Regions from separate parts of the Paenarthrobacter sp. NPDC089322 genome, predicted to be linked through region 2. Evidence: predicted binding sites of a transcription regulator. Region 2 holds the regulator's gene; the other holds the start of a gene.
The links. The regulator Rex, encoded in region 2, represses fermentation and respiration genes when NADH is low (regulators of the CRP and FNR family bind a similar motif). The targets are predictions, from matches to a motif close to CTTGTGAANNNNTTCACAAG.

Region 1: the regulator Rex is predicted to act here: its motif matches at 5,363-5,382, upstream of AB0N65_RS03910 (glyceraldehyde-3-phosphate dehydrogenase).

The regions. Positions count from the first base shown of each region.
Region 1 is NZ_JBFBGW010000002.1:393,287-401,686, forward strand. It holds gene orn (oligoribonuclease) at 84-719, shown strand; tRNA gene AB0N65_RS03885 (tRNA-His) at 850-925, shown strand; gene def (peptide deformylase) at 1,057-1,629, shown strand; gene AB0N65_RS03895 (acyltransferase domain-containing protein) at 1,634-2,470, shown strand; gene AB0N65_RS03900 (HNH endonuclease family protein) at 2,455-3,255, opposite strand; gene AB0N65_RS03905 (hypothetical protein) at 3,375-3,584, opposite strand; gene AB0N65_RS03910 (glyceraldehyde-3-phosphate dehydrogenase) at 3,656-5,143, opposite strand; RNA gene rnpB (RNase P RNA component class A) at 5,406-5,797, opposite strand; gene AB0N65_RS03920 (peroxide stress protein YaaA) at 5,855-6,619, shown strand; gene AB0N65_RS03925 (C4-type zinc ribbon domain-containing protein) at 6,616-7,353, opposite strand; gene AB0N65_RS03930 (Nif3-like dinuclear metal center hexameric protein) at 7,428-8,339, opposite strand.
Region 2 is NZ_JBFBGW010000011.1:120,558-128,957, reverse strand. It holds gene AB0N65_RS12965 (HAD-IB family hydrolase) at 169-984, opposite strand; gene AB0N65_RS12960 (glutaredoxin family protein) at 1,080-1,334, shown strand; gene AB0N65_RS12955 (redox-sensing transcriptional repressor Rex) at 1,408-2,115, shown strand; gene AB0N65_RS12950 (hypothetical protein) at 2,153-2,938, opposite strand; gene AB0N65_RS12945 (hypothetical protein) at 3,170-3,868, opposite strand; gene AB0N65_RS12940 (YceI family protein) at 4,036-4,587, opposite strand; gene AB0N65_RS12935 (histidine phosphatase family protein) at 4,790-5,455, shown strand; gene AB0N65_RS12930 (TlpA disulfide reductase family protein) at 5,465-6,070, shown strand; gene AB0N65_RS12925 (cytochrome c biogenesis CcdA family protein) at 6,078-6,833, shown strand; gene AB0N65_RS12920 (cytochrome c biogenesis protein ResB) at 6,833-8,400, shown strand, end outside.

The DNA of each region.
Region 1 (8,400 bases), on a different contig from region 2:
TGCGGCAGGAAGAAACGACACTGCCGCGCTCAAAAATCGTACCATCGGAGCACTTGGAAGAGCCCGAAGGATAGGCTAGGCGCGTGCCTATTACTAATGAACGCATTGTCTGGATCGACTGCGAAATGACCGGCCTGGACCTGAAGAACGATGCCCTGATCGAGGTCGCAGCACTTGTGACGGATTCGGAACTCAACATCCTCGGAGATGGCGTGGATGTCGTCATCAAGCCGGACGACGCTGCCCTCGAGCAGATGAACGACTTTGTGCGCGACATGCACACGCGCTCAAAGCTCCTCGACGAACTTCCGCACGGGAAGACCATGGCTGAAGCCGAAGCCCAAGTTCTGGAATACATCGAAAAATGGGTCCCGGATCCCCGTAAGGCTCCCTTGGGGGGCAACTCGGTAGGGACGGATCGGATGTTCCTGGCGCGCGATATGCCCAACATCGTGGAGCACCTGCACTATCGCGTGATCGATGTCAGCACCATCAAGGAACTCTCGCGCCGCTGGTTCCCCCGCGCATACTTCCAGTCGCCTGCCAAACACGGTGGACACCGCGCCCTCGGAGACATCAAGGACTCCATCGACGAACTCCGGTACTACAGGGAGGCCGTCTTTGTTCCCTCGCCCGGGCCGGACACTGCCACTGCCCAACGGATTTCGAAGGGGATCACGGCAACAGCTGAGACGTTGGGGGCCTCCGAAGAAGTGTGATCTGCGCCATTTTCGAAGATTTTTTTCTCGAAAGCGGCAAAAGTGGACGTAGCACCCCCAAACAGCAGGTAAGCTATTTGTCGTTGCCTTCACGGATAGCCGGTCAAACGGAATTCCAACAGGGCACATGGTGGGCGTAGCTCAGTTGGCAGAGCGCCTGGTTGTGGTCCAGGAGGTCGCGGGTTCAACCCCCGTCGCTCACCCCACCGGGATTGGCGTCAAGCCGGTTTCCACTAAGGCCGCACCGGTTATCCGGTGCGGCCTTAGTCGTGTTTGCCACGCTTGCGGTCCCATCGGTCCGCTCCCGATATCAGCGATCGAACGAGGAATTACTGAGATGACAGTCCTGCCAGTCACCATTTGGGGCGAACCTGTCCTGCACCGCCGGGCAAGTGAAGTCGAAGTGTTCGATGACGAACTCCGGAGTCTCATTGCAGACATGTTTGAAACCAATGACGCCGCCAACGGAGTCGGGCTCGCCGCACCCCAGGTAGGCATCGGGAAGCGCATCTTTGTCTACAAGTACGCCAACGATGACGACGTTCCTGAACAGGGCGTCCTGGTGAATCCCGTCCTGACGCTGTCCAAGGTTTCCGGTGCCCTGCCTGACCCGGACGAGCACGTCGAGGGCTGCCTGTCCTTTCCAGGCGAGCACTATCCCCTCCAACGGGCCGAATGGGCACGGGTGCAGGGGTTCGACGGTAACGGGAATCCTGTGGACTTCGAGGCGACCGGCTGGTTCGCGCGGGTCATGCAACACGAGTACGACCATCTGGACGGAAAGTTGTACGTCAATCGTCTGGTGGACCGCTACGCGAAGAAGGCACTGAAGCAGGCCAAGAGAAACGGCTGGGGCGTTCCCGGCCTGACGTGGATGCCTGGTGTGGACCCTGATCCCTTTGGCCATTAGTCCAATGACACCATCCACTCCCGAGCTCTTCGCGCTCCTCGACATCACGGGGGACGACGCTGCCGAATGCGCGGTCCTCCTGGCACGCGAGCCAAACGACCACGTGCAGTCCGCCTTGGAAACCATGCGCCGGCGGCTCGGCACTTTCCCTGTAGACAGTGTCGCCACGAGTGATATCACCGAGCCGGACTGGATCGAGGCCCTGCTCCGCTTTGCACCCGTCGTTCATGATTACCACGCAGCCATCGGCATCGAGGATGCGGTGTCTGCTGCTTCCCTCGCCGACGTTGGCCTGCAAATGCGCATCAACCGGCGGGTCCACGGCCGTTTCGGCCTGGATACGTGGGGTTGGCTCACGTTGCACATGGCCGGCAATCTCTTCCGTCTGGGGCGCCTGCAGTTCCACCTGATCCGGGATGTCCGCAATGTAACCACACCAGGCACACCCACTCCAGCATCCGCTTGGGTTTTGGGTGTCCACATCCCCGAGGACGGCAGCCTCTCCCCTGACGCCGTTGACGCGAGCTTCAATCAGGCACGCTCGTTCTTCAGCCGCCATTTCCCCGACAAGCGGGCCACCGTGGCTACATGCGAATCGTGGATGCTGGATCCCTACCTTGTTGAGCGGTTGCCGAACAGCAACATCGCGTCGTTCGCGCGGCGTTTCACGCTGGATCGCTGCACGGATGCCCCTACCGATGCCATCTACTTCACCTTCCGCCAACGCGGACTTGAAAACTTGGACAAGCTTCCCCGGGAAACGTCACTCCAGCGCACGGTGCTGGAAAGAATCGACGACGGCGGCACCTGGCAATTGGGACACGGTCACCTGGAATTGTGAATGGTTTGCTGCTCCGGGCAGCCGTCCAGAACACGCTTCATGGCATCTTTCTCCGCCGGGGTCACCCATAGCTTGTAGACCGTCTTCACCGAGATCTGCCGGGCGACATAGTGGCAGCGGAAATTCTTATTGGGCGGCAGCCAGGTGGCGGCATCGCCGGCACCCTTCTTGACGTTTGCCGGCCCATCCGCAGCGATCAGGTTGAGGGGATCGTTGGCCAGCCGTTGGCGCTGCTGCACCGTCAGTTCCTTTGCGCCTTTTTGCCATGCATCGGCCAGGGCCACCACATGATCAATTTGGACTGCGGCGCTGGTGTCCTGTCCTCGCTTGAAAGTCACTTGGGCGCCCGTATAGGGCTCATGGAACCGGCCACCAGCAACTTTGCATCCGGACCCGCTGGTGAACTCCACTCCGGTGAGATCCCGGCGGAGGATGTCGTTCCTCGTGTCGCAGCCGTTCCTATCGGCGTCAAACCAGGCTTGACCGAATTCCGTACGCTCATAGTCGTCTTGTCCGGCACGGCCCTTGACGTCAAGGCCATCCAGGGCGGTTACTGCCTTCTCGGCGGGAACAGGATCAGCCCCCGCCAAGGGCCTCATCCAGGCAGAATCGAAGACCGGAGCCTCACTGGGGCCGGCCGCCCAAGGCTCAACTACTGTGAACTGGCCGGACGTGAAGAACCAGGACAATCCGGCGGCAAAGGTTACGGCTGCCACCACAAGAATCGTCCATGCCTGCCGCGAGCGTCGGCGGGCGCGTTTGTAGGCTGACCAGGTGATACTCAAAGGGCTCCGTCCTGTCGGTTTGTTGCTGTCCTTCGAGCGTAGGACAACGTACCGACAGGCAGAGCCGTATCCACAGTGTGGAGGGGAAGTCACACCTCCACGGTGGCGGGATGTGTCAGTTACTGCTCACGCATCACGCGCTGGAGGTCTTCCGCAGCCAGTGCCAGGAGTCCGCGCAACTGCTCTACGCGTTCGTCGGAGACGTCTCCGGCCGCATTGGCGGCGACGGCTTGGTCGAGCAGCTTTTGCGCTTGCTTGTGGTTGGCCTTGGCGACGTCCAAGGCGTGTTCAAGGGTGGTCTCGTGCTGCATTGTTGATTCATTTTCCATGAACCAATTGTGATCAGGTTTCCCGGCTGAGGCCAGTAAATCAGCCGGGAAACCTGCTACTGCCTGCGAACTTAGGCGTTGGCGCCTTCCAGCACTGCGATGGGAGCAACAACATCGCGGGCCGGGAACGACGGCGGGTTTACACCAGCCATCTCTTCCATGACCCTGACAACCTGGCAGGAGTAGCCGAACTCGTTGTCGTACCAGACGTACACCACGAGGTTCTTGTCGTTGGAGATGGTGGCCAACCCGTCGACGATGCCGGCGCGGCGGGAGCCGACAAAGTCCGTGGAAACAACATCCGGCGAGTCAATGTAGTCGATCTGCTTGCGCAACTGGGAGTGCAGGGACATCTCGCGGAGGTAATCGTTGACTTCCTCACGCGTGGTGCCGTTCTCAAGGTTGAGGTTGAGGATGGCCATCGATACATCGGGGGTAGGAACGCGGATGGCGTTGCCGGTGAGCTTTCCCTGAAGTTCCGGGAGAGCCTTGGCCACTGCCTTGGCCGCACCGGTTTCCGTGATGACCATGTTCAATGCTGCAGAACGGCCACGACGATCTCCCTTGTGGAAGTTGTCGATCAGATTTTGGTCGTTGGTGAACGAGTGCACGGTCTCGACGTGGCCGTGGATGATGCCGAACTTGTCGTTGAGCGCCTTCAGGACCGGAGTGATGGCATTGGTGGTGCAGGAGGCCGCCGTGACGATCTTGTCTTCGTCCACGATGTCCGTGTGGTTGATGCCGTGAACGATGTTCTTGAGGTCGCCCTTGCCCGGCGCGGTCAGCAGGACGCGGGCAACACCCTTGCTCTGCAGGTGCTGGGAGAGGCCGTCAGCGTCACGCCAGCGACCGGTGTTGTCCACTACCAGTGCGTCCTTGATGCCGTAAGCGGTGTAGTCCACGGTTGCCGGGTTGTCCGAGTAAATGACCTGGACCTGGACACCGTTGGCGGTGATGGTGTTGGCTTCCTCGTCAACGCGGATGGTGCCCTCGAAGGAACCGTGGACCGAGTCGCGGCGCAACAGGCTGGCGCGCTTGACGAGGTCGTTCTCGGCGCCCTTCCGGACCACGATGGCGCGGAGGCGAAGGCCGTGGCCGCCACCTGCCTTTTCAATCAGGAGACGTGCCAGGAGACGGCCGATGCGGCCGAAACCGTAGAGCACGACGTCGGTGCTGGTGCGGTCATCCGCGCCGCGCTTTCCGACAACCTCGGCCAGCTCGGCACGGAGGAACTCATCGAGCGAAGTGCCGGCGCTTTCTGCACGGTACTTTTCCGTGAGGCGGGCGATGTCGATTGCTGCTGCACCCAGTTCCAGCTCAGCCAGGGCGTTGAGCAGGGGTGCGGTTTCTTCGAGCAGGAGCTCGGTGTTGCTCATCCGGCGCGCAAAGCGGTGGGCCTTCAGGATGTTCATGGTCGACTTGTTGATCAGGCTCCGGCCGTGGATGCTCGTCACCACGTTGTTTTCCCGGTACAGCCGGCCGATCACCGGAATCATGGCCTCGGCGAGAGCCTCCCGGCCCATCCACTTATCAAGACAAGAATCTGACGTCTGGCTCACAGAACTACCTTCCTTGGGTCAACCACATACGTCCTCGTATGCAGATGGCTTTGGCCGCCGGGAGTAGTCCTGCGGCACCAGCGTTACCGGGCTTCGGTCTGCCGGAACGCCTTATTGATTGCAGAGAAAAACCGCCGGCTGCGAACGCAGTTCCGGCGGCAGAACATCTACGTTCACCATCCATTCTAGGCTGGGCGGAAGGCCGAAAGGCAGCCCGGGAGCGTGAAGTCACTCACATGAGCGTCACAAACGCCCCGGGAAGTGGATGGGTTGACCGATACGCCGGGTTCTGTCATCCCCTGCCGTTGCCGGCAAAGGAGTGGCGGCCATCCATCTACGAGCGCCGTTGCCGACGCCCTCCAGCGGCCTACCCGGACACTCGGGCGAGCAGCCCTCGAACGCGCCCTGTCTGGCCTTGCTCCGGGTGGGGTTTACCTAGCCTCCCCGGTCACCCGGGGAGCTGGTGGTCTCTTACACCGCCGTTTCACCCTTACCTGCTGCAGGCCGATGCGGACATCGGCAAGCGCAGGCGGTCTGTTTTCTGTGGCACTGGCCTGCGGGTTACCCCGAGTGGGCGTTACCCACCACCCTGCTCTGCGGAGCCCGGACGTTCCTCGAGCCACTTTCGTGGCGCGCGGCCGCCTGGTCAACCCATCCGCCCTACAGTCTACCGGCGCCATCGGGACCCTTGGTCCCCGGTAATATCGACTGGTGCTGATTCTGCTGCCGCCTTCCGAAGGCAAGACCCCCGCCGCCAAAGGTCCCGCCGTCGAGTGGGACTCGCTGAGCTTCCCCGAACTGAACCCCTACCGGGCAAAGGTGCTTGAAGCGTTGGGAACTGTCAGTGCGCACGAGGACGCGTTGGCGTTGCTGGGCGTCGGCGCCTCACTGCGGGACGACGTCGAACGGAACACCCGCCTGCACTCAGAACCGGCCGCCCCCGCCCATCAGGTGTATTCGGGCGTCCTGTATGACGCGCTCGGCTTCGACTCCATGACACCGACTCAGCGCCGCAAGGCGGCGGAATCCATCCTGGTGGTGTCCGCCCTGTGGGGCGCCATCGGCTTTGGTGACCACGTCCCCGCCTACCGGCTGTCCATGGGAACCGGACTGCCCGACGTCGGACGCCTTGCCTCTTTTTGGAAACCGCACCTGACGGCTGCCCTCGCCAAGCGCTCTAAGGGGGAACTCCTGGTGGACTGCCGCTCCAGCACTTACGCGGCCGCCTGGGCCCCGCCTCCGGCGCAGACAGTCGCGGTCAATGTGTTCAGCGAGGCAAACGGCAAGCGCACGGTTGTGAGCCATTTCGCCAAACACACCCGGGGTGAGTTGGCGAGGCATCTGCTGACGAGGCGCGGCAAGGCACCTGCCACACCCGGCCAATTGGCAAAGGCTGCAGGCGAAGTGTGGACCGTTGAACTGGTTGAGGGCACAGCCAGGAAGCCCCATGCCCTCAACATCGTCCTGGCCGGCTAGTTCCACTCCGCGGAGCGGACGAGGATGCAGCCCGAATCGGGGCAAAAAACGATGTCGTCATCAGCGGCTGCCCTGACTTCGGCGAGGTCGCCCGGGCTCAGCGTCATCCCGGAACCCTCGGACTTGCCGTGGAACAGGCGGGCCGCACCCACACCGCGTTTAGCGAGGGTTTTTTCGTAGACGGCCAGCATTCCTTGGTCGAGCGAATCCGCGAATGCTGCCCGCTGGCCGCGGACGGTGGTTTCCTCGGCCGTGATTTCTGCGATTGCCTGGTCAAGTTCGGCGCGGATGCTTCCGAAGGAACTGCGGATATCGTCCACGATTGCCTGTTGGGCGGCCTGCCGCTCCCGCAACGTATCCAGCCGCTCCAGGATCTCCAGTTCAACGTCTTCCAGGTCCGAGCGCCGCTTGGTGAGCGAGGCGATGTCATTTTGGAGGGCCACCAGGTCCTTGGACAGGCCCGTGCCGCTGTTAAGCCTGGCTTCGTCGCGTTCGATGCGCCCCGTCACCTGCTCCACATCAGCTTCCGAGCGGCGGAGTTCGGCTTCGGCATCCTGAACAGCCAGCTTTGCGGCGCCGAGTTCACCGTTGGCTACGCGCAGCGCGTCCTCAAGGTCAACGATGCGCGGATCGTTCTCCAGCACCTTTCGTCGGCCGGCCAGGGATTTGAGCTTGGCGTCCAGCCCCTGCAGGTCAAGCAATTTCAATTGTTCTGCCGGTGCTGCTTTCGCCACGCTTACCTCCGCCTGTAGTCGCCGGCGCTGGGGGTCAGCACCGGAAGGGCCTTCCGGCCACTGTGTTCTTGATGCTAGTCCCCGCCGGGAGTCAGGATGAAGTCCCACGGATCGCTGTTGGTTGTGCTGACCCGGATTTCGACGTCGTAGCCCTGGTCCGTGAGCACGTTGCCGAGCGCTTCGGCCGCCACCGGCAACCACAACCATTCGCTGGCAAAGTGCGAAACGTCGATGAGGTACGGGCGTCCGTTGACTGCGCCTTCACGTGCCTCGGAGGCCGGGTGGTGCCGCATGTCCGCCGTCACGTACACATCCGCGTGGCTGGCCCTGACGGCCTCGAACAGGCTGTCGCCTGCACCGCCGCAAACTGCAACCCTTCGCAGCAGGCCGTCCTTGTCCCCGGCTACGCGCACTCCCCCGGCAACGGCAGGAAGCATTTCGAAGACGCGCGCTGCGAAGTCGCCCAGTGTCATAAGCTCGGGAAGGTCGCCGACCCTGCCGATTCCCTCTTCGGGAAGCCCGTTGGCAGCCGTAGTGAGCGGCGAAACATTCTCGAGGCCAAAGGCGTCCGCCAAGACGTCCGAAACGCCACCGACGGCTGAATCACCGTTGGTATGAACGGTGAGCAGCCCTGTCCCGGCTTCGATCAGCCGGTGGACGGCCAAGCCCTTTGCCGATGTGGCAGCCACCGAATTGACGCCTTTGAGCAGCAAGGGATGGTGGGTGATCAGAAGTTCAGCGCCCCACTCTATGGCCTCGTCGATAACAGCCAGGGTGGGATCAACGGCAAACATGACCTTGGTGACCGGGGTGTTGGGACGGCCCACCACAAGACCCACTTCGTCCCAGTCTTCAGCCAGCGACTCAGGCCAAAGTTCTTCTACGGCCAGCAGCACCTGGCCAAGGGTAGGGTCCCCGCTGGCTTCGGCTGTCGCGGCATCATCGCCGGAGTCCGCATCAGAAATGGCGGTGTTTACTGCTTCCATACTCTTATTCTTACCTACCGGCCGGGTTGGGGCGGATCAGCACCCGCCACGGACCGTCATC
Region 2 (8,400 bases):
CGAACCTGTCTCAAAAAGTTGACGACCGCAGTTCCGGGAAGGGGGGGGTGTTTGGTGAGAGACGGTTCCGGGAAGGGGGGGGTGTTTGGTGAGAGACGGTTCCGGGAAGGGGGGTGTTTGGTGAGAGAGGGTGCCGGGAAAGGGGGTGTTTGGTGAGAGAGGGTGCCGTTAGCGGGGGGTGCGGAAGCGGGAGAATCCGCGCCACAGACCGTACACGGCGCCGCCCACAGTGGCCGCCTTCAGGCCCAACGTGGCCGCGCGGCGACCCGATCGGAAATCATAGACCGGCCAGTTATTCTCGCGGGCGTGGCGCCGGAGCTTGGAATCGGGATTGATAACAACAGGGTGGCCCACCATGGTGAGCAGGGGAATGTCGTTGGCGGAATCGCTGTATGCCCAGCAATGGTCGAGGTCCAGGCCTTCCTGCTCGGCCACCAATTGCACCGCCACAGCCTTGGCCGGACCGTGCAGGATGTCACCGACGAGGCGCCCGGTGTACATGCCGCCGTCGATTTCGCCAACGGTTCCGAGGGCTCCCGTGAGGCCCAGGCGTGAGGAGATAACGGTTGCAACTTCGATGGGCGTGGCCGTGACGAGCCAGACTTTCCGGCCGACCCTCAGGTGCTGCTCGGCCAGGGCCTTGGTCCCGGGCCAAATGCGCGACTCGATCATTTCGTCGTAGACTTCTTCGCCCAAGGCCTTGATGTCGTCCACGGTGATACCCGCTGCCAACGTTAGGGCTGAGTCGCGTACGGCATGGACGTCGTCCATGTTCTCGCCACGCATGACGAACTTGAACTGCTTCCACGCGAAGCCTGCAGCCTGGGACAACGTGAAGGCTTTGCGTTCGTACATTTTGCGGGCGACATGGAAGAGGCTTGCGCCCTTCATGAGCGTGTTGTCGACGTCGAAGAAGGCGGCTTCGCCGGTGTGCTGAGTCACCTTGGCTTCTGCGACCACAGCAACGTTCTTCTCCTCGGGCATGCCTTGAGTCTAGTCAATTGGAGGGGACGAATGCCTCGGTCCAACGCCCGTAGCACCGCGTCGACGCGGCTCGTGCCGCCGGTTACCGTTATCTCATGGCTATTCCCGACGTCGTCCTCCTCACCAAAGCTGACTGCCACCTCTGCACGGAGGCGCGTGCCGCCGTCGAACGCGTTACTTCCCAACTGGGCGTGCCGTGGACGGAACAGACAATCGACGGCGACCCCGGGCTGCAGGAGCGATTCGCCGAAGAGATTCCGGTGGTTTTGGTCAATGGCGTGCAGCGCGACTTCTGGAAAATCGATGAGCAGCGGCTGGAGCGCACCCTCCGGAAAGTGATGGAAGGCTGAGGTCCGCGACCGGGAAGCGTCCGCTTTTGTTGAGTCCGGCCGAGGGACCTAGAGTGGAACAACAAGCGACGCAATGGAGAATACCGTGACTGCGCTGGAACCGTCCCCGGGCGCTACAACCGGGGACAACGAACCTGCCACCAAGCAGATCCCGCCCGCGGCTGTGGCCCGGATGACCCTCTATTTGCGCGCGCTCAACTCCCTTCTCGCCGAAGGCGTCGAACGCGTCTCATCCGAAGCCCTGGCGGAAGCTTCGGGCGTGAGTTCCTCAACGCTCCGGAAAGATCTCTCCTACGTGGGCTCGTATGGAACACGCGGCGTGGGCTACGAGGTCCAGTACTTGAGCCGGCATATCGCAGCCGCTCTGGGGCTGACCCATGACTGGAAGGTCGCGATCGTCGGGGCCGGTAACCTGGGCAAGGCGCTGGCTCGGTATGGCGGCTTCGAGTCCAGGGGCTTCGACGTTGTTGCGATTTTCGACGCCGACCCCATGGTGATAGGCAACGAAGTTGGGTGGCTGCGGGTCAGCGATGCTGCGGAACTGGAACGCGTCCTGGAACGCACCCACACCAACATGGTGGTGCTCGCCCTGCCGGCAACCGTGGCGCAGGAAGTGTGCGACCGTGTCATCGCCGCGGGTATCCGAAGCATCCTCAGCTTCGCGCCGGTTCTCCTCCAGGTTCCGCCGCACGTCAACCTCCGCAAAGTGGACATGGCTACGGAACTCCAGATTTTGGCGTATCACGCACAACGGGCGCAGACACCGGGCCAGGCTGTTTAGCCCTTGCCGGGTCCGCGCCCGTGTGGTGGCGGAAAGCCTACCGTCCGTAGGGGGTCTGGTAAGGGTTGCCGAACGGCTGCGGCTTACGGAAGTAAGGAGCCGACGACGGCAGGTACAGCAGGACGATCGCGGCAACTCCCAGCAGGATCACCAGGAGCTGCATGATGCCGTAGGTGGCACCGAACTGGAACAGGCCCGTGAGTCCGAGGACGGAAATCGCAGCGAAGACTGTGCCGAGGATCCGGGCCCAGTTCTTGCCCTTGCGGACGGGGAAGGCCACCAGTGCGTAGAGGCCCAGGGAAACGATGGCGCCGATGACCGCACCGACGGCGATCGCGCCGCGCATGCCTTCAAGAGATCCTTCGGGGAACTCGGTGCCCTGCTGGTCAGCCTGCTGGATCATCGAGTTGATGAAGGCGTCCGAGCCGGTGGTGGCGAGGAGCAAGGAACTGATGGCAGAAAGAATGCCTGCCGCGATAATCATCCAGAAGGAGATGTTCACCAGGGGCGGGACAGTGGCAGGTCCAGGCTGCTGGCTCGGCCAGTTGGTGTCCTGGCCGTACTGCGGGGGCTGCTGGCCATAGGGTGATGCCTGCTGGCCGTACTGCGGGGGCTGCTGGCCATAGGGCGACTGCTGGCCGAATTGCGGAGCCTGCTGGCCGTACTGCGGCGACTGCTGACCGTACTGCGGCGCGGAGGGCTGCTGGCCGTACTGCGGTGCGGAGGGTTGTTGGCCGTACTGGGGTGCAGGCGGCTGGGCGCCCGGCTGCTCAGGCTTGCCGGCGTCGCCCGGGTTTGACGGCGGGTAGGGAGGGTTGCTCATGGCATTCCTTTGCTTTGTTCGACTGCTGGTAGCCGGGATCAGCAAAAAGACCCTGCCCCCAGCGTGGTTCTGCTTCCACCGTACCCCCAGGGTTCAGTGCTGCGGACGATCACACGCAGGAATTTCCTGCATCGGGAGAAATCATCATGGGGGAGTACGCCTTCATGATGAAGGCCACGGCGATCCTGGGGATCGGCCGCGGCCTTCCGCCCGGCTTTTGCCTGCTTGGGGCTAAACGGTGCCCTTCACCGATTTGAACCAGAGCTGCGAATTCGGGAGCCACATCAGCACGACGGCGACGGCGCTGACGAGGAAACCAAAGAGGTTGCCTCCCAGACCGGTGCCCGGACCGCCTGCATTCATGGAGCCGAAAATGGCCAGCAGCAGTGAGACGCCGGCCAGGACGGTCAGGGCAAGGCGCGCCCATTCCTTCCCTTCCTTCATCTTCATGGCGAGTACGACCTGCGCTGCTGCGACGGCGAGGCTGATGAGGAGAAGGATCAAGGCCACTGCGGCGACTGCGGGAATGAAAGCGAACGCAGCGATGATCGCAAAAAGTCCGATGACGCCGAACAGAAGTCCCAAGAGCCCGGAGATGACCCAAATGAAGTAGGACACCTTCAGCTCGGTGGGGAGGCCCTGCGTTTTGAACATGCCGGAGAACCCGCCCTGCGGAAGGACGTCGTTAAAGTTGCGGGGTCCGTCCGTTGGCATCTCGAAGTGGAAACCACCTGGCTGTGCCGGTTGGCCAGGCCCGGGCTGCGAGTACTGGCCCGGCTGTGAATATTGCCCTGGCTGCGCTGGTGGCTGATAGCCCTGGGGTGGTTGGTAGCCCTGCGGGGGCTGGTAACCCGCAGGAGGAACATTGCCGGGCTGCGGAGGCTGGGCGCCGGGCTGCTGTGGCTGTGGTGTTTCATCTGGGTTACTCATGGCATCACTGTAGACCGCGGGTTGAAGGTTGCATAGGAAATTCGCGGCCAACTCGGAGCCAAATACAGGCTGTCCGCCGAACAATTGGCGGGTGGCATCCGGAAACGCGAAACGGCGCCCTGCAGTGTGATGCTGCGAGGGCGCCGTTTTACGGTCATGCCTGGGGATTATGCGGCTGCCGGTGCGATGAAGGCGAGTTCCAGGTTGATGACGACCTTGTCGCTGACGAGTACGCCACCGGCCTCAAGGACGGCGTTCCACGTCAGGCCGAAGTCCTTGCGGCTGATGGTGGTTTCACCCGAGACGCCGGCGCGGGTGTTGCCAAAGGGATCCACTGCGACGCCGTTGAATTCGGTTTCGATGGCGACTTCCTTGGTCACGCCCTTGATGGTGAGATCGCCCACAAGGTCGAAGCCGTCTCCGTTGGCCTTGACGTGGCGGGAGACGAAGGTGATCTCCGGGAACTTCTCGACGTCGAAGAAGTCTTCGCCTTTGACATGGCCATCGCGGTTGACGTCGCCGGAGTCAAAGCTGGCGGTCCGGATGGTTGCGGTGACCTTGGAGTCCGTCAGGGTCTCGCCCACTTCCAGGGTGGCGTCTGCATCCTTGAACTGGCCGCGGACCTTGCTGATGCCTGCGTGGCGGACGGTGAACCCGATCTCGCTGTGGGAAGCGTCGAGGGTCCAGGTGCCGGTGGTGACGTTGGCGGGGAGGGTCATCATGGTGTTTCTCCTATATGTAGTGGAAGGTTCCGCTTGCTTGCCCGGTCGATTGGTTGAAGCGTCAACCGAGCTTCGTGTCTAGTATAAACATGCATATGCATCTTTTATTCCAACTCTCCGGAACATTTTCAGAAAACTTTGAGTTCTACTAGCGGTAGAAGATTTCAGATCGCCCCGCATCTTTGAGAAACTGGTAAACATGCCCCAAGCAACTGTCCATCTGCTTCGCCATGGCGAGGTCCATAATCCCGATGGCGTCCTGTATGGCCGGCTGCCCGAATTCCACCTCTCCGAGCGGGGCCGGGAGATGGCCCGCATGCTGGCCGAGCACTTCGCTGTCCGCGCCAGTGAGGGAGCCAAGATCGTCCATCTGGTTGCCTCGCCGCTGACGCGCGCCCAGGAAACGGCCCTGCCCACTGCTGAGGCATTGCAGCTCAAGATCCACACTGAGCCGCGCATTATCGAGGCGGAGAACCACTTTGAAGGACTCCACCCCACCCGGAGCGAGTTCTTGAAACCTAAACACTGGTTCTACTTCCGCAACCCGCTCCGTCCTTCCTGGGGGGAGGCGTATAAGAAGCAGGCTGCACGTATGCTCGCCGCCGTCGAAGATGCCCGGACTACTGCCATTGAACTCGGCGGTGACGGCGCCGAAGCCATCCTCGTCAGCCACCAGTTGCCCATTTGGGCCACCCGCTTGACCGCGGAGGGCCGTCGTCTGGCCCATGATCCTCGTAAGCGCGAGTGCACGTTGACTTCCTTGACGTCATTGGTCTTTGACGACGACGGCAGGATTGTGCGCGTCGACTACAGCGAGCCCGCCGCGGTACTCCTTCCCGGCGCAGCCAGCACCCCGGGAGCGTGACCGTACACCATGGATAAGAAACCTTCGCGCCGCGGCGTGCTCAGCGCAGGCGGAGTCCTCCTGGCGGGACTCACCATGGGCCTGTCGGCGTGCGCCCAGGAAGACACCCTCGCCGAGCAGGCCAGGGCTGGAGACAACAAGAACTACGTCGCCGGTGACGGCTCCGTCACTGAGTTCGCCAAGGCCGACCGCAGCGCCCCCGTCGAACTCCAGGGCACCCTGTTCAACGGCACCACCGTCGCGCCCGCGGATATCAAGGGTAAAGTCACCGTGCTGAACTTCTGGTTCGCCGCGTGTGCTCCCTGCCGTGTTGAAGCGCCCCAATTGGAGGCTTTGCACCAGGACTTCAAGGACCAGGGTGTCCAGTTCTTCGGCGTCAACCTCCGCGACGAAAAGGCCACGGCCGAGGCGTTCGACAAGACCTTCAACATCACCTATCCAAGCTTCAACGACCAGGACGGTGCCGTTCTCCTCTCCGTTTCCGGGATTGTTCCTCCGGGTGCTGTGCCCACAACCCTCGTCCTGGACAAAGAAGGCAGGGTTGCTTCGCGCGTGCTCGGCGAAATCGAGAAGAGCACCCTGAAGGCCCTCATAACGTCCGCAGTAGCTGAGTAGTCCACGCATGAACAGTCCCTTCGCCGAGACGATCCTCAACGGGTCCCTGCTGCTGGCGGTGCCCGTGGCGCTGCTGGCAGGGCTGGTTTCGTTCCTTTCGCCATGTGTGCTGCCACTCGTCCCCGGGTACCTGGGCTACGTCACCGGCCTGACCGGCGTCGACCTCCAAAAGCAGCGGCGAGGCCGCATGCTGGCCGGCATCGGCCTGTTCGTCCTGGGCTTCTCGGTGATCTTCGTCCTCCTTGGCGGAGCTTTTGGTCAGCTGGGGACGCTGTTGACCGGTCCGCAGAATGCGTGGATCACGCAGTTGCTGGGGGTCCTGGTGATCGTCATGGGCGTCGTGTTCATGGGGGGCTTCTCCTGGCTGCAGCGCGACGCCAAAATCCATGCAAAGCCTCCCGCCGGACTGTGGGGAGCTCCCCTCCTGGGGCTGACGTTCGGGCTGGGCTGGGCGCCGTGCATCGGACCGACGTACTCGGCGGTGCAGCTTCTTAGCCTGTCCGGAGGATCGTCCGCAGCCAAGGGCGCACTGCTGGCATTCATCTACAGCCTTGGCCTGGGCATTCCCTTCCTCCTGATCGCCCTGGCGGTCCGTCGCGGCATGGGTGTCATGTCCTTCTTCCGCACCCACCGTGTGGCGATCCAGCGAATCGGCGGGGGCATCCTGATTTTGCTCGGCATCCTGATGGCCACCGGGGTGTGGGGTAACTGGGTGACCGAGTTGCAGTACTGGTTCCAAACCGATGTGAAGTTGCCGATCTGATGAGCGAGTCCGTGAAAGCCAAGAAGAAGTCACCCGCCGCCGGCGAAAACCCCCAAAGCACAGGCGAAGCTGACGGCAAGCTTCAGCAGGCCAAGTCCGAAGCCGCCCTGCCTGCCCTCGGGTTCAAGGGAATGCTGCGCTGGGCGTGGACCCAGCTGACCAGTATGCGCACAGCGCTTTTCCTGCTGCTGCTTCTTGCCATCGCCGCAGTGCCGGGCTCGTTCTTCCCCCAGCGCGCAGCCAACCCGGCGCTCGTTACCCAGCGCATCCAGGAGAACCCGACGTTCGGCCCGATCTTCGATGCGCTCCAGCTGTACGACGTCTACTCCTCGGCGTGGTTCTCGGCCATCTACATCCTGTTGTTCATCTCCTTGGTCGGTTGCGTCACTCCGCGCGCCATCGCCCATTACAAGGCCATGAAGTCGCAGCCTCCCCGCACGCCCAAACGCCTGTCGCGGCTGCCGGAATACGGCACCCTGGAGGTGCCCGCCGACGCCGGGATCCCGGCGTCGAAAGCTATCAACGATGCCGCCGGGCTGCTGAAGAAGCGCGGCTACCGCGTTGAGGTGAGGGACGTCGACGGCGCCCTGCCGAGCTTGGGTGCCGAGCGTGGCTTCATGAAGGAAGTTGGAAACCTTGTCTTCCATGCCTCGCTGATTGGCGTATTGGTGTCTGTCGCCATCGGCGGCCTGTTCGGTTACAGCGGCCAGCGCATCCTGGTGGAAGGCAGCACGTTCGTCAACACGCTGGTGGGCTACGACCAATTCACGCCCGGAACCAACTTCCAGAGCAGCTGGCTCCAGCCGTACTCCATCCGACTGGACAAATTCGAGGCCGAGTTCGACCGAGAGTCCGCCCGCAAGATCGGACAGCCGATCGACTTCACGGCAGAGGTCACCACCAAGGATTCCCCGGAAGAGCCCGAGAAAAAGGAAGTCCTCAAGGTCAACGAGCCCGTTAGCCTGGGCGGGACCAGTGTGTACCTCACGGGTAACGGTTACGCGCCCGTGGTGACGGTGCGCGATGGCAGCGGAAATGTTGCCTTCCAAGGACCTGTGGTGGCCAAGCTGCAGGGGGACAACTACTACTCCTCAGTGGTTGTCAAAGTACCCGATGGCAAGCCGGACCAGCTCGGCTTCGTGGGCTTCTTCCTGCCCACGGCGTTCGTGACCGAGGAAAACGTGTCCTTCAGCGCCAGCCCTGAACTCTTCAACCCGCAGTTGAGCCTCAACTCGTACTACGGCGACCTTGGACTCGACAAGGGCGTGCCCCAAAACGTCTTCGACCTCGACGTTTCGGACCTTACGCAGCTCAATGGCCGAAACCTCGACGCAGGCGGCATCACCTTGGCCCCGGGCCAAACGGCCACCCTGCCGGAAGGCAAAGGCAGCATCACGTTCGACAGCGTCAAGAAATACGTTGGCGTGGACATCCACCACAACCCCGGCCAGTTGTATGCCTTGATCTTCGGGCTCCTTGCCGTCGCCGGCTTGGTGACCTCGCTTTACATTGGCCGTCGCCGTGTATGGGTCCGAACGGGAACCCACGAGGACGGCCGCACCATGGT